2 regions of the Cupriavidus sp. IK-TO18 genome follow, and region 1 is predicted to be linked to the other one. Evidence: riboswitches for the same ligand, from Rfam matches in the RefSeq annotation. Region 1 holds a riboswitch; the other holds the start of a gene.

Evidence for each region. A riboswitch is a leader RNA that binds a small molecule or an ion and turns the genes downstream of it on or off. The one in region 1 is predicted to bind glycine.
Region 2: linked by a shared signal. The riboswitch ahead of IPF36_RS11170 (D-amino acid dehydrogenase) and the one ahead of gcvT (glycine cleavage system aminomethyltransferase GcvT) in region 1 are both predicted to bind glycine.

The regions. Positions count from the first base shown of each region.
Region 1 is NZ_JADGMP010000002.1:128,429-136,287, forward strand. It holds gene IPF36_RS01935 (ABC transporter substrate-binding protein) at 1-911, shown strand, start outside; gene IPF36_RS01940 (hypothetical protein) at 897-1,067, opposite strand; gene IPF36_RS01945 (UvrD-helicase domain-containing protein) at 1,280-3,376, opposite strand; gene IPF36_RS01950 (glycine zipper 2TM domain-containing protein) at 3,642-3,872, shown strand; glycine riboswitch at 3,942-4,028, shown strand; glycine riboswitch at 4,050-4,174, shown strand; gene gcvT (glycine cleavage system aminomethyltransferase GcvT) at 4,269-5,396, shown strand; gene gcvH (glycine cleavage system protein GcvH) at 5,496-5,876, shown strand; gene gcvP (aminomethyl-transferring glycine dehydrogenase) at 5,976-7,859, shown strand, end outside.
Region 2 is NZ_JADGMP010000012.1:250,558-258,416, reverse strand. It holds gene IPF36_RS11180 (thiolase domain-containing protein) at 1-459, shown strand, start outside; gene IPF36_RS11175 (Zn-ribbon domain-containing OB-fold protein) at 484-882, shown strand; gene IPF36_RS11170 (D-amino acid dehydrogenase) at 1,016-2,281, opposite strand; glycine riboswitch at 2,336-2,466, opposite strand; glycine riboswitch at 2,467-2,568, opposite strand; gene IPF36_RS11165 (TonB-dependent receptor) at 2,823-5,108, shown strand; gene IPF36_RS11160 (sialidase family protein) at 5,141-6,364, shown strand; gene IPF36_RS11155 (hypothetical protein) at 6,361-6,861, shown strand; gene IPF36_RS11150 (DUF3597 domain-containing protein) at 6,913-7,389, opposite strand; gene IPF36_RS11145 (LysR family transcriptional regulator) at 7,522-7,859, opposite strand, start outside.

The DNA.
Region 1 (7,859 bases):
TGCTGTTCGACGCGGTCAATGCCGCCAACGGCCCGGTACGGATCGCCCACGTGGTGCGCAACGCCGATCCCGATCCGCGCCGCGCGGTGGCCCAGGCGGCGGCGCTGGCCGACAGCGAGCACGCCGAGCTGCTGTTCGGCGCCGGCGACCGTCTCCTGCCGGCGCTGGCGTCATCGGCCGAGCTGGTCCGGCGCGGCGTGCAGATTGTGGCGCCGCTGTCGGGCCTGGCATTGGCAGCGGACAACGTCTGGTTCACCCGCGCCGACTACCAGGCCGAACTCGACGCGGCAGTGCGGCAGTTGCGCAGCTATGGCCTGAGCGCGATCGCGCTGGCGGTGGCGCCGGACTTCGCCACGCCATCGCTGGCCCGGCTGGAGGCGCAGACCGGCACGCGCGCGGTGCCGCTCGATCCCAAAGCCGACCCCGGTGCCGACGCCGTGGCACGCCGCATTGCAGCCGCCCGCCCCGGCGCCGTGATCGTCGCGGGCGATACGCTGGCCTATGCCGGACTGGGCCGCGCACTGGCGGCGCAGGGCTGGTATGGCTTCCTGGTCGGCCTGTCGTCGGTCAGTGCCACGGCCGCGCGCGAGATCCTGGGTACCGGCTACGCCGGCGGCATGGTGCTGACCCAGGTCGCGCCCGGCCCGCAGCAGGCCACGCTGCGCGTGGTCAGGGAACACGTAGCGCGCATGAAGCAATACCTGGATGAGCCGCCGTCCTCGGCGACGCTGGCCGGCTATATCGGCGCCGCATGGCTGGCACGGGCGCTGGCCGGCGTGCGCGCCGGCGGTGCCGCCGAGCTGCGCCGCGCACTGCAAGGCCGTGTCGACGTGGGGGACTTTACCCTCGACTTCAGCCACGGCCAGCGCGGCTCGCAGTACGTCACGCTGGCGGTGTCAGGCGCGCGGTAGCGACAGGCGCGCGCGCCGCGCATTCTCGACCAGGTTGACCACCGTGCGCCGCAGCTCCGACGGCCACGCCAGCAGCGGCTGCGCCTGGCCGCTGAGCGCGACCTCGTGGCCGCTGTCGGCGGCGTCGTCGACCACCGCCTGTAGCAGGGCGAGCACGTCCAAAATTGCCCCCGCACGCTGGCGCGGCGGGGGCCAATTACAGGGAAAAACCAGACTTGATGTCTGGCGCGGCAAGACCCGGGCAGCCCCTGCCGCCGCAAGCCGCACACCGTGAAAAGCGCAGAGCGGCACAACCGTCATGCTAAGGACAGCGGCGCGCGCGGTCTTGTCGGCCTGGTAGGGTTTTGTATCGGGCTTCGTACCTAAGATCAGCCGGCCGCCGTCTTGCCTGGGCCGCCGAGCAGCGCCTTGAGCGCGCCGAGCCGGTCCTTGGGGCTCATCGCCGGAGTTTCGTCCTTGGGTGCCGGCGCTTCTTCCAGCTTCATCTCGCCGATAAAGCGCGACGGCTGGCAAGAGTACGTCTCGCGCGCGCGCTTGCGCTTCTTGCACCAGCTGATCTGCAGGCTGCGCTGCGCGCGCGTGATGCCGACGTACATCAGCCGGCGCTCTTCCTCGATCTTCTCGTCGGTCATGTCGTCGTCTTCGCGGCAGTGGGGCAGGATGCCCTCTTCCACGCCGACCAGGAACACGTGCGGATATTCCAGCCCCTTGGACGCGTGCAGCGTGGACAGCCGCACGGCGTCGGGATCTTCCTCGCGCCCTTCGAGCATGCTCATCAGCGCCACGGTCTGCGTCAGCTCAAGCAGGTTCTTGCCTTCGCTGCCGAAGCCGTCGGCGTTGTCATAGCCGGTGGCTTCCTCGCCCTCGGCCGCTTCCGGCTTGGTGCCCTTGCGCTTGAGCCATTCGAGGAACTCCAGCGTGTTGGTCCAGCGCGACTGCGCCTGGCGCTCGTCGAAGCTGTCGTACAGGTATGCCTCGTAGTGGATGCCGGCCATCAGGTCGTCGAGCACTTCGGTGGCCGGATCTTTGGCCGCGCGGTCGGCCAGCCGCACCATCGATTCGCAGAACACGCGCAGCGGCTCCAGCTGGCGCGGCTGCAGCTTGCCCTCGATGCCGCCCATCATCGCCGCCTCGAACAACGACACCTTGGCCTGCCCGGCAAACGTGCCCAGCACTTCGAGCGTGGTATTGCCGACGCCGCGGCGCGGCGTGGTGATCGCGCGGATAAAGGCGGGATCGTCGTCGGGATTGGCGATCAGGCGCAGGTAGGCGCAGATGTCCTTGATCTCGGCCTTGTCGAAGAAGCTCTGGCCACCCGACAGCACATAGGGAATGCGCTCGCGCCGCAGGATCTGCTCGAACAGCCGCGCCTGGTGGTTGCCGCGGTACAGGATGGCGTAGTCGCGGAACTGCGCGCGGCGCTCGAACTTGTGCGCCGACAGGCGGAACACCACCGACTCCGCCTCGTGCTCCTCGTCGTTCATCGGGTGGATGGCGATGGGATCGCCCATGCCGTGCTCGCTCCACAGCTTCTTGTCGAAGAGCTTGGGATTGTTGGCGATGACCGCGTTGGCCGCTTCCAGGATGCGCACGGTGGAGCGGTAGTTCTGCTCCAGCTTGATCACCTTGAGGTCGGGGAAGTCGGTCTGCAGCCCGCGCAGGTTGTCCAGCGTGGCGCCGCGCCAGCCGTAGATGGCCTGGTCGTCGTCGCCCACCGCGGTAAAGGCCGGCGCGCGCAGGTGCGAGCCCCCCGCCAGCAGCTTGAGCAGCTGGTACTGGCAGGCGTTGGTATCCTGGTACTCGTCGACCAGGAAGTAGCGCAGCCGGTTCTGCCACTTCAGCTGCACCGCTTCGTTGCGCGCGAACAGTTCCGCGGGCAAGCGGATCAGGTCGTCGAAATCCACCGCCTGGTACGCGTTCAGCGTGGCGACGTAGTTGCGGTAGACCAGCGCGGCCTGGTGCTCGTCGGCATTGGCCGCCTGCGCGATCGCGGCCTCGGGGTCGACCATGCCGTTCTTCCACAGCGAGATCGTGCTCTGCACGCCGCGGATCAGCTTCTTGTCGGTGGTGCCGAGCTGCTCCTGGATCAGGCCGAAGCAGTCGTCCGAATCCATGATCGAGAACTGCGGCTTCAGGCCGACGTGTTCCGCCTCCATGCGCAGAATCTGCACGCCCAGCGAGTGGAAGGTACAGACTGTGAGCTGCTTGAGCGGGATGCGCTTGCCCTCGCGCGTGGTCTTGCCTTCCATCAGCTTGCCGATGCGTTCCTGCATCTCCTTGGCAGCCTTGTTGGTGAAGGTGACGGCGGCGATATGGCGCGGCTCGAAGCCCTTGTCTTCGATGAGGTGCGCGATCTTCTGCGTGATCACGCGGGTCTTGCCCGAGCCCGCCCCGGCAAGGACGAGGCAGGGTCCGTCCAGATAGCGGACGGCTTCAGATTGGGCGGCGTTGAGGCCGTGGCTCATGCGCGGGAATGCTTGCGTGGGGTGGTCGGGACGGCGTCGCGCCCTGTACAACACATGGGGCGGCGCCGGACGCAAAGCTAATCATGTTAACACGCTGGGCCGGCCCTGATCAGTCAGCGGGAACCGCTTTTTCCGGGGGCGGGGACGTTACCGAAGTAACACTTGGTAAGTCCCAAAACCGGGCGTCCGGGCCCTCCTCTAACCAGTATGGCGGGATGGCAGACCTGCGTCCCGAACGTACTCAAAGTTACTTTCGGAGCCCATCATGAAAATGCTACGAGCCTTTTCCAAAGCGACGATGGCCGGCATAGCCGTTGCGGCCCTGGCCACCGGCTGTGCCGACATGACACCGAAGCAGCGCAACACGGTCATTGGTGCCGGCGTGGGCGCGGCCGGCGGTGCTGCGTTGACGCACGGTAGTGCCGCAGGCACGCTGGGCGGTGCCGCCCTGGGCGGCGTGGTCGGTAACGTAATGACCGACGACCATCGCCGTTGATAGGGCGAATGGCTGCTGGCGGGGGGCGCCCGCCGCGTTGACAAAGGCAGGGCCCTCCCGTACATTGCGCGCATCCGACCGGGAGAGCGCGCATATCTGCGCCGCCGAAGGGGTATCACCCGAAAACTCTCAGGCACCACGGACCGCTCGGATCGGCATGCAACATGCACACGATGCATGCCGCACTCTGGAGAGCGGCACCCGCCATTCGTGGCGAGCGTGCCCACCGAAGGGGCGCGCGAGGACGGGATTCAACGAATCCGCCTCGTAATCTCTCAGGTATCGAGGACAGAGGGGTCATCCGCCGCAGCGGATTGCTTGGCCATTGGCATAGCGATCGTTGCGGCGGATGGCCCTTTTTTGTTTTCGCAACCCGACATTGCCCCCGAGGATTCCATGACGCTCCAGGCCACGCCCCTCAACGCCATCCACCGCGCCCTCGGCGCCCGCATGGTCGACTTCGGCGGCTGGGACATGCCGGTCAACTACGGCTCCCAGATCGAAGAACACAACGCCGTGCGCACCGACGCCGGCATGTTCGACGTGTCGCACATGTGCGTGGTCGACCTCAGCGGCCCCAATACCCGCGCCTTCCTGCGCGGCCTGCTGGCCAACAACGTCGACAAGCTGCAGACGCCGGGCAAGGCGCTGTACTCGTGCATGCTCGACGAAAAAGGCGGCGTGATCGACGACCTGATCGTCTATTTCTTTGCCGAGGACCGTTTCCGCCTGGTGGTCAACGCCAGCACCGCGGTCGGCGATATCGACTGGATCCGTGCGCGCAACGACGCCACCGGCAGCGGCGTGACCATCACCCCGCGCCGTGAAGATGTTGCGCCCGCGGGCGCGCAGCCGCTGGCGATCGTCGCGGTGCAGGGCCCTAACGCCCGCGCCAAGGTGTGGAGTACCTTCCCGTCGACCCAGCCTTCCGATGCGCTCAAGCCGTTCAACGCTGTCGTGGTGCAGGACCCCGCACTTGGCGAAGTCATGGTCGCGCGCACCGGCTACACCGGCGAAGACGGCTTCGAGCTGGTGGTGCCGGCGGCCAGCGTCGCCGGCCTGTGGGAAAAACTGAATGCCGCGGGCGTGCGCCCGGCCGGCCTGGGCGCGCGCGACACGCTGCGCCTGGAAGCCGGCATGAACCTGTATGGCCAGGACATGGATATCAGCACCTCGCCGCTGGACGCGGGCCTGGCCTGGACCGTCGACCTGCAGAGCGAGCGCGACTTCACCGGCAAGGCGGCACTGGCCGCGGCCGGCTCGCGCCAGCAATTCCTCGGCCTGATCCTGCGCGACAAAGGTGGCGTGCTGCGCGCCCACCAGAAGGTCATCACCGCCGCCGGTGACGGCGAAATCACCAGCGGCACCTTCAGCCCCTCGCTGTCGCAATCGATCGCGTTCGCGCGCCTGCCGCAGGGCGTGAACGTCGGCGACACCGTGCAGGTGGAGATCCGCGACCGCAAACTCAACGCGACTGTGGTTAAACTGCCGTTTGTGCGTAATGGCAAGGCACTCGTGAGCTAAGGGAAACATCCGCTCACCCAACGGTCGCCCTCGCCTGCCGGCAGCGTTGCCGGGCAGGCATCACCCAACAAGAAACAGATCTGAATCCGGAGAACCTTCATGAATTTCCCCGCCGACCTCAAATACACCGAGTCGCATGAGTGGGTGCGCGTCGAAGCCGACGGCACGCTCACCATTGGCATCACCGACCACGCACAGGATGCGCTGGGCGACATCGTCTTCCTGGAACTGCCCGAAGTGGGCAAGTCGGTCGGTGCCGGCGACGCGCTGGCAGTGGTGGAATCGGTGAAGGCCGCTTCCGATATCTACGCCCCGGTGGCCGGCGAAGTGATCGCCGTCAACGAAGCCGCCACGGCCGAGCCGGAAAGCGTCAATGCCAATGCCTTCGACGCCTGGCTGTTCAAGCTCAAGCCGGCCAACAGCGACGACGTCAACGGCCTGATGTCGGCCGACGCGTACAAGGCCAGCGTCGGCGCCTGATCGCCCCGCCGGTCCCGCACCCGGGATCGGCACACAGCATTTGCAGCGCCGCGGCACGGCTGACCACCTGCCGCAGCGCTCCCCACGAGGTTCTTGCCAATGAACGCCCCGCTTCCCATGACCGCCGCCCAAGGTAACCGGCCCACGCTGGCCGAACTGGAGGCGCGCGACGCCTTCGCCGCCCGCCACATCGGCCCCGATACCCCCGAACAGCAGCACATGCTGAAGGTGCTCGGCTACGACAGCCGCGCCGCGCTGATCGATGCCGTGATCCCCGCCGCCATCCGCCGCCGCGACGGCATGCCGATGGGCGAGTTCACCGAGCCGCTGAGCGAGGAAGCCGCACTGGCCAAGCTGCGCGGCCTGGCGCGCAAGAACCGCGTACTGAAGAGCTTTATCGGCCAGGGCTACTACAACACCGTCACGCCCGCGGTCGTGCTGCGCAATATCTTCGAGAACCCGGCCTGGTACACCGCCTACACGCCCTACCAGCCGGAAATCTCGCAAGGCCGCCTGGAAGCGATGCTGAACTTCCAGCAGATGGTCACCGACCTGACCGGGCTGGATATCGCCAACGCGTCGATGCTCGATGAAGGCACCGCTGCCGCCGAAGCGATGACGCTGCTGCAGCGCGTGAACAAGCACGACTCCAGTATCTTCTTCGTCGCCGACGACGTGCTGCCGCAGACGCTGGAAGTGGTGCGAACGCGCGCGCTGCCGCTGGATATCGAAGTGAAGGTCGGCCCCGCCGCCGACGCCGCTGCTGCGGGCGCCTTCGGCGTGCTGCTGCAGTACCCGGGCGTGAACGGCGACATCAATGACTACCGCGCCATCGCCGACGCGGTGCACGCCGCCGGGGGCCTGGTGGTGGCTGCCGCCGACCTGCTGGCGCTGACGCTGATCGCCGCGCCGGGCGAATGGGGTGCCGACGTGGCCGTGGGCAACTCGCAGCGCTTCGGCGTGCCGCTGGGCTTTGGCGGCCCGCACGCCGGCTACATGGCGGTGAAGGATGCGTTCAAGCGCTCGATGCCGGGCCGTCTGGTCGGCGTGACCGTCGACGCGCAGGGCAACAAGGCGTATCGCCTGGCGCTGCAGACGCGCGAACAGCATATCCGCCGCGAAAAGGCGACCTCCAACATCTGTACCGCGCAGGTGCTGCTGGCGGTGATGGCGTCGATGTACGCCGTATACCACGGCCCGCAGGGCCTGAAGCGCATCGCGCAGCGCGTGCATCGCCTGGCCGCGACGCTGGCCGCCGGCCTGGAGCAGCTTGGCTTCGTCCGCACCAACGCCACCTTCTTCGACACGCTGACGCTGGAGACCGGCTTCAACACCGAAGCCATCCATGCCGCCGCCACCGCGCGCGGCATCAACCTGCGCCATGCCGGCGCCACGCGCGTCGGCATCTCGCTGGACGAGACCGCCACCCGCGACGACGTGGTTGCGCTGTGGGAAATCTTCACGCAAGGCAAGCCGCTGCCGGCGGGCCTCGATTTCGACAAGCTCGAAGCCGCCATCAATGACGCCTTCCCGGCCGAACTGGCGCGCGCCAGCGAGTACCTGACCCATCCGGTGTTCAATACGCACCACGCCGAGCACGAGATGCTGCGCTACCTGCGCATGCTGGCCGACAAGGACCTGGCGCTGGACCGCACCATGATCCCGCTGGGCTCGTGCACGATGAAGCTGAACGCCACCAGCGAGATGATCCCGGTGACCTGGCCCGAGTTCAGCCAGATCCACCCGTTCGCGCCGCTGGACCAGACCGTGGGCTACCGCGAGATGATCGACCAGCTCGAGGCCATGCTGTGCGCCGCCACCGGCTACGCCGCGGTCAGCCTGCAGCCCAACGCCGGCTCGCAAGGCGAGTACGCGGGCCTGCTGATCATCCATGCGTATCACGCCAGCCGCGGCGAAAGCCATCGCGACATCTGCCTGATCCCGTCGTCGGCGCACGGCACCAACCCGGCGTCGGCGCAGATG
Region 2 (7,859 bases), on a different contig from region 1:
GGCGCCGGTGAATACGTCAAGGGCCAGCTCGGCGGCGAGGTCGACCTGAGCTGGTCGGGCGCGAAGTTTTCCGGCGCGGCCGCGTTCGCTGAAGCCGGCGTGACCCCGGCCGACATCAAGTACGCCTCGATCTACGACAGCTTCACCATCACCGTGCTGATGCAGCTGGAAGACCTGGGCTTCTGCAAGAAGGGCGAAGGCGGCAAGTTCGTGGCCGACGGCAACCTGATCTCGGGCGTCGGCAAGCTGCCGTTCAATACCGATGGCGGTGGCCTGTGCAACAACCACCCGGCCAACCGCGGCGGCATCACCAAGGTGATCGAGGCCGTGCGCCAGCTGCGCGGCGAGGCGCATCCGGCGGTGCAGGTGAAGAACTGCGACCTGGCGCTGGCGCAAGGCACCGGCGGCTACCTGGGCTCGCGCCACGGCAGCGCCACCCTGATCCTCGAGCGCGAATAATGAACGATCGCCGGAGCAACTGACATGACGACCCCGCACACTCCCATGGCCTACAAGGCCCCGGACGAACAGCCCGACAACATCGAATTCTGGCAGGCCGCGCGCGAAGGCCGGCTGCTGGTCAAGCACTGCCAGTCATGCGGCAAGACGCACTGGTATCCGCGCACGCTGTGCCCGTTCTGCATGGGCGATACGGTCTGGAAGACCGCCAGCGGCCGCGGCACCATCTACTCGTACAGCGTCACGCGCAAGGCTGGCCCGCAGGCGTATTGCATTGCCTATGTGACGCTGGACGAGGGCGTGACCATGATGACCCATATCGTCGATTGCGATCTCGATGAGGTGCGCATCGGGCAGAAGGTGAAGGTCAGGTTCGCGCCCAGCGTGGATGGGGCGCCGGTGCCGGTGTTTGCGCCGGCCTGAGCGGTTCACGGCGGGCGATGGCGCTTCACTCCGTGGAGGCTCCCGCCCTCTCCCCCGTACCTCTCCCACGAGCGGGAGAGGGGCTGGGGGAGAGGGCCAGCGCTGGCAATAGCGAGGCGCTCAACTGGCAATCTCAAGCCTTGGCAAGTCCCAGCGAGCCCACGCCCGAGACTTTCGGCTCAACCAGCGCCTGCGCCACCACCCCCGCCACCATATCCGCCGTCACCGCCGACAGCGTCCAGCCAAGGTGCCCATGCCCGGTGTTGTAGAACACGCACCGGGCCCGCCCCCGCCCAACACGCGGCAGCATATCCGGCAGCATCGGCCGCAGCCCCGCCCACGGCACCACGCTGCGCGTGCTGACGCCGGGGAAGCACTGCTGCACCCATTCCACCAGCGGCCGGATGCGGTCGGCGCGGATGTCGCGGTTGAAGCCGTTGAACTCCGCGGTGCCGGCCACGCGGAAGCGGTCGTCGGCCAGGCGGCTGGTGACCAGCTTGGTTTCATCGTCGAGCAGGCTGACGGTCGGCGCCGCGGTGCGGCTGCCCGCGTCGTTCAGGTTGACGGTGATGGAATAGCCCTTGACCGGATAGATGTTGACGCGGTCGCCCAGCCCGGCGGCCAGCGCGCGGCTGGCGGTGCCGGCGCAGATCACCGCGCCGTCGAAGGTCGAGGTGGCGCTGTCCGCGCCTTCCTGCACGGTCACGCTGGCGCTGCGGCCATCGGTGGTGACCTTGCGCACGTCCTCGCCGTAGCGGCAGTGCACGCCCATGCGCTCGATGGCGGCGGCCAGGCCGCTGGTGAACTTGTGGATGTCGCCGGTCGAATCGCTTTCGGTGAAATAGCCGCCGTAGTAGGTGCCGGCCAGCGTCGGCTCGATTGCGCGCATTTCCGCCGGCGTTACCGCGCGGCGCTCCAGCCCGCCCTGCGCCAGCAGCGCCGAGACGCGGCCCGCGTGCTCGAAGCCCGCCTTGTCGCGATAGATATGCAGGATGCCTTCGCGCTTGTGGTCGAAGTCGATGCCTTCCTGCGCCGCCCACGCGAACAGGTGCTCGCGCGCCGCGATGGCCAGGCGCGCGGTCTCGATGGTGTTGCGGCGGTAATGCGGGATCGAGGCGATGAACTCGGCGAACCAGCTCAGCTTGTGCCAGCTCGGGCGCGGGTTGACCAGCAGCGGGGCGTCGCTGCGCAGCATCCACTTCAGGCCCTTGATGATGGTGGACCAGTGCGTCCACACCTCGGCATTGGAGGCGGATAGCTGCCCGCCGTTGGCGAACGAGGTTTCCATCGCGGCGTAGCGGTGGCGCTCGAACAGGGTGACGGAGAATCCGCGCCGGGCGAGCGCGTAGGCCGTGGTGACACCGGTGATGCCACCGCCGATGACGGCGATTGTCTTCATGATCTGGCAGTCCAGAAACGTCGGGGTGGGAGCCCGCACGCGACATGCGTGGCGGACGCCCCCTCTGTTCCTGACCTGAGAGATTCACGACAGCCGCCGGTGGTGCCCGGGGGTACCGGTGGCGGGGGCCGCTTGCTCCTTCGGTATGCCGGCTGACGATGGCGGCATTCTTCAGAGTGCTGTGACGCGTGATACCGGTCCTTTTGCCTGAGAGTTTCCGGGGCGGTTGCTCCTTCGGCGCTGTCCGCGGCGGCTGCCGCCGGATCAGTCTCTCCCAGCATCACGTTGGCGCGAACGCCAATCCGCGCAAATCTAGAGACAAAGGCCGCAAGTGGATATGCGGGTAAACGCGAATAGAGCCAGTCGTGTTCGCATGGATGGGTCGAGTCGCTTCTTTACCGGCGCGGCGCTATGTCGCACTGCGTCAAGCCGACCCGCCCCCTAGAATGTCAGCACTCGCTACGCGGAGGAAGTGCGCCGTAGCACGAGCCGGATACGGCGCACCGGTCGGGCGAGCCAGAAGAACAGAAAAGGTATTCCAGTGAGAAGAAATCGGATTGCGCTGGCCGCCTCGGCCGCGCTGATGGGCCCCGGCATCGCCGGCGCGCAGCCGGATGAACCCGTCAGCGCGCCGCAGCCCTTGCAGGAAGTCGTGGTCTCGGCGAAGACCGGGCGCGGCGAAACGCCGGCCACGCCGCCCAATACGCCATCGCCCGCCTATGGCATCAGCGCCGCACGCATGGCGGACTTCAACGTGGTCAACACCGAAGACGCGCTCAAGTACGCGCCCAACCTCGCCGTGCGCAAGCGCTTCATCGGCGATATGAACTCGATCATCTCGGTGCGCAGCACTAGCTCGCGCCAGTCGGCGCGCGGGCTGGTCTATGCCGACGGCCTGCTGCTTTCCAACCTGCTGGGCTCCGATTTCACTTTCCCGCCGCGCTGGTCGCTGGTCAACGCCGCCGAGATCGAGCGCGTCGACGTGCTGTATGGCCCGTATTCGGCGCTGTACCCGGGCAATTCGCTGGGCGCGACCGTGCTGATCAGTACGCGCACACCGGAGAAGTTCGAGGGCGATGCCAGCGTGCAGCTATTCACGCAGCGCTTCAACCTGTACGGCACGCACGACAGTTTCAACGGCGTGCACGCCAACGCCTACGTGGGCGACCGCGCCGGGCCGTTCTCGTGGCTGGTCAGCGTCGACCGGCAGGACAGCAAGAGCCAGCCGCTGAGCTTCTACACCGCGGCGCGCTCCAGCGTGCGGGCGACTTCGGCCGACAAGCCCGTGACCGGCGCCTACTTCGACCAGGACCAGACCGGCGCCGACCGCACCGTGATGGGCGTCAACAGCGAGGGCGTCACGCACACCGTGCAGGACCAGCTCAAGCTCAAGCTCGGCTACGACATCACCAATACCCTGCAGGCGCAATTCACCGCCGCCTACTGGCAGCAGGACCGCTCCAGCGCCACCGGCAGCTACCTGCGCGATGCCGACGGCAACGTGGTGTCGAGCGGCCCGGTCAATATCGGCGGCCTCCGCTACGTGATCCCCGCCAACGCGTTTGCGCCGGGCAATGGCGAGGACGCGCGCTGGCTCTACGGCCTGTCGCTGCGCACGCGCAACGAGACCGGGTGGAATTTCTCCGGCGTGGCATCGCTGTTCGATGTCACCAAGGACATCAGCCGCACCGCCAGCACCGCGGGCAATGGCCCGGGCACGGTGACCTATGGCGACGGCACCGGCTGGCGCACGCTCGACCTGAAGGCCGACTACCGCCCGCAGCAGCTCAAGGGCGGCCACTGGGTCACCCTCGGCTACCACTACGACAACTACAGGCTCAGCAACACCACCTACAACACCTCGGACTGGCAGGCCGCCACCATCTCCGCGTTCAACAACGCCTTTGCCGGCAAGACCGAGACGCAGGCGCTGTACGCGCAGGACGCGTGGTACTTCGCCGAGGACTGGAAGCTGATCCCGGGCGTGCGCTGGGAGCACTGGCGCGCCTATGACGGCAGCCGCAGCCAGCCAGGCGTAGATGTCGCCTACCCGGTGCGCAGCGAGTCCAACTGGTCGCCCAAGCTGGCGCTGGAAAAGGCCATCGGTCAGGACTGGCTGGGCCGGCTGTCGCTCGGCCAGGCCTGGCGCTACCCGACCGTCGCCGAGCTGTTCCAGGGCCGCATCACCGGCACCTCGCTGATCAACAACGATCCCAACCTGAAACCGGAGCGCTCCTTCTCGAAGGACCTGACCTTCGAACGCACGGTCGACCGTTCGTACTTCCGCGTGTCGGTGTATGAAGACGACATCCGCGATGCGCTGGTCAGCCAGACCAATACCACGGTGTTCCCCACCGTCACCAGTTTCCAGAACGTGGACCGCGTGCGTACGCGTGGCATCGAGCTTGCCTACGACGGGCGCGACGTGCTGACCAGCGGCTTCGACCTGTCGGCCAGCGGCGCGTACAACCATTCCAAGACGCTGGAGAATGCCAATAACCCGGCATCGGTGGGCAAGTATTTCTATCGCATCCCGCAGTGGCGCGCGAACCTGGTCGGCACCTACCGCTTTACGCCGGCATGGGCCGGCACGCTGGCGATGACCTATTCGGGGCGGCAGTACAATACGCTCGATAACAGCGACGTCAATCCCGACACCTTCGGCGGCACCAGCAGTTTCCTGACCTTCGACGTCAAGGTGACCTACAAGCCCGCCAGGAACGTGCGGCTCGGGCTTGGCATCGACAACCTGACCGACCAGCGTTACTTCGTCTACCACCCGTACCCGGGCCGGACGTTCTACGCCGAGGCCAAGCTTTCCTTCTGAGTGCAGTGACCAGTCCGATCCTGACCATTCCCCTGCAGCGCTTGCCCCGCAGCTTCCGCTTCCTTGCCGCCGGCGTGATCGCCTGCACGGCGTTCGCCGCGATGGCGCAGTCCCATGGCAACCATGCCGGCCACGGTGCGCAAAGCGCGGCGCCGAAGGCGATGAGCGAACTCGGCACCGGCGCCGCCTTCGATCGCGACGGCCGCTTGTGGATCGCCTACAAGGACGGCCAGCACGTGGCCGTGCGCGCGTCGGCCGACCAGGGTCGCAGCTTCGGGCCGGTGCAGCACGTCAACCGCGTGCCCGAAGCCGTGGCTGCTGACCACGACAGCCGGCCCAAGGTTGCCACCGGCCGCGACGGCGAGATCTACGTCACCTGGACCCAGCCGCTGCCCAAGCCCTATACCGGCTTTATCCGCTTCGCGCGCTCCGCCGACGGCGGCAAGACCTTTGCCGCGCCGGTGACCGTGCATGCCAACCGCGACCAGATCGCGCACCGCTTCGACGCGATCGCGGTGGACCCGGCCGGCCGCGTCTTCGTCAGCTGGATCGACAAGCGCGACGTGGTCGCCGCCGAAGCGCGCAGGCAGCCCTATGCCGGCGCTGCGATCTACTACGCGGTATCGGCCGACCACGGCAAGAGCTTCCAGGGCGATTACAAGATCGCCGACCAGTCCTGCGAATGCTGCCGCATCGCGCTCGCGCCGACGCCGGACGGCAAGATGCTGGCGCTGTGGCGCCACGTGTTCCCGCCCAACGCGCGCGACCACGCGGTGGCACTGCTCGGCGCCGACGGCACGCCCGCGCCGATGCAGCGCGCGACCTTCGACGACTGGCGCATCGACGCCTGCCCGCACCACGGCCCGGGCGCCGCGGTGGCGCCGGACGGCATGCTGCACATGGTCTGGTTCAACGTGAAGGCAGGCAAGCCGACGGTATCGGTCGGCCGCTTCCGGGACGGCAAGCTGCAGGCGCAGCGTCCGCTGGACGACCCGCGCGCGCAGCATGCCGATATCGTCGCGCTCGACGACCATCCCATCGTGGTGGCGTGGAAATCGTTCGACGGCCAGCAGACCCGGCTCTCGGCGATGCTGTCGCAGGACGGCGGCAAGACCTGGCAGACGCGCCAGGTTGCCGGCACCGCGCGCGATTCGGACCAGCCGCACCTGCTGCAGCACGGCGGCCGCGCCTACGTGCTGTGGCGCACCGAGGCCGAAGGCTTCCAGGTCTTCCCGCTGGCGCAGGAGGGCGCATGACATTGCGTCGCAAACTCATCGCCGCGCTGGCGGGCGCCACGATCGCGCTCGGCGTCGCCGGCATGGCGCACGCGGCCGAACGCGTATCGGTGTTCGAATCCGCCAGTGCCGCGCAGCTCAGTGCCAGCCAGCAGGGCAAGCCCTTCGTGCTGGTGGTGTGGTCGCTCGACTGCGTCTACTGCAAGCGTAATTTCGAAGCCATCGGCAAGCTGCAGGCGAAGCATCGCAGCCTGCGCGTGGTCACGCTGGCCATGGACCGGCCCGACGCGCTGCCGCAGGTGCAGCAGCTGCTCAAGCGCGTCAACCTGACGCGCGACGCGTGGATGTTCGGCAACGAGCCGCAGGAGAGGCTGCGCTATTCGGTCGATCCCGACTGGATGGGGGAGATGCCGCGCACGTACTTCTATCGGGCCGACGGCCAGCGGCAGGGCGTATCCGGCGTGATCGGCGACGCCGACTGGGACAAGCACCTGCGCTGGGCGGGCATCGGCGGCTGAGGCGGCCGCCGGCCCTTTCCTGAGGCAGCCGCCAACGCTTCCCGGATTTCCTTACGACAAGTCCGCCGGCAGCTTGCCGCCGTTGGCCGCAAGCTCCTGCATCAGGCGCTTGTGCAGCCAGACATTCATCCCGGCGGAATCGTTCATGTCGCCGCTGTAGTGCAGCTCGCGCGCCAGTTCCTTGCGGTGCTCGAGGCTGCTGTCGATGCCCAGCGCCTTCATCGTGTCAACGATGGACGTGCGCCAGTTCAGCGTCTGGCCGCTCTCCCTGACCAGGTTGTCCATGATGGATTCGACGTCGACGCCCGACAGCGGCGTGGGTTTGGCCGCGGCCTGGCCAGCGCTGCCTGCGGGCGTGGTGGCGCCTGCCGACGCGGGCGACGGGCTCGACGGCGCGGGTGCCGCGCCTGCCGAGGTCGGCGTGCCAGCCGCTGTGCCGGCGGATGTGCCGGCGGGGGTGCCCGAAGTCGTGGCAGCCGGCTTGGCCCGGCCCAGCAGCTTGTTGAGGATGTCCTTGAAGATGCTCATGGCGGTGGCCTCCTGTCCGTTTGGATCGCAGCACGTGGAGTACAGCGCCATGCAGGAAACGCACCATCCACGCAGGCCTTGCTTTCGGCGCACCAGGCAGCGCCGGGTTGTAAATGCTGCATGCAGCGACAGTCATGCCGGCACTTTTGCCGGCTCGCCGAACTCGCTGAACTTCGCCGCCATGAACTCGACGAACAGCCGGAGCCGCGACGACAGCTGATGCCGCTGGTGATAGACCGCGTAGATGTCGGCCTCCGGCGTGGCGTACTGCGGCAACACCTGCACCAACCGTCCGCTGCGCAGGAATCGCTCGATATCCCATTCGGCCCGCATCAGGATGCCGTGGCCTTCCAGCGCCCAGTTGACCGCGATCTCGCCGTCGTTGGTGGTCAGGTTGCCGCGCACGCGCACGGTTTCGGTACGCGCCTTGGCCCCCTTGCCGGTGGTCAGGCGCCACACGCCATAGGCGT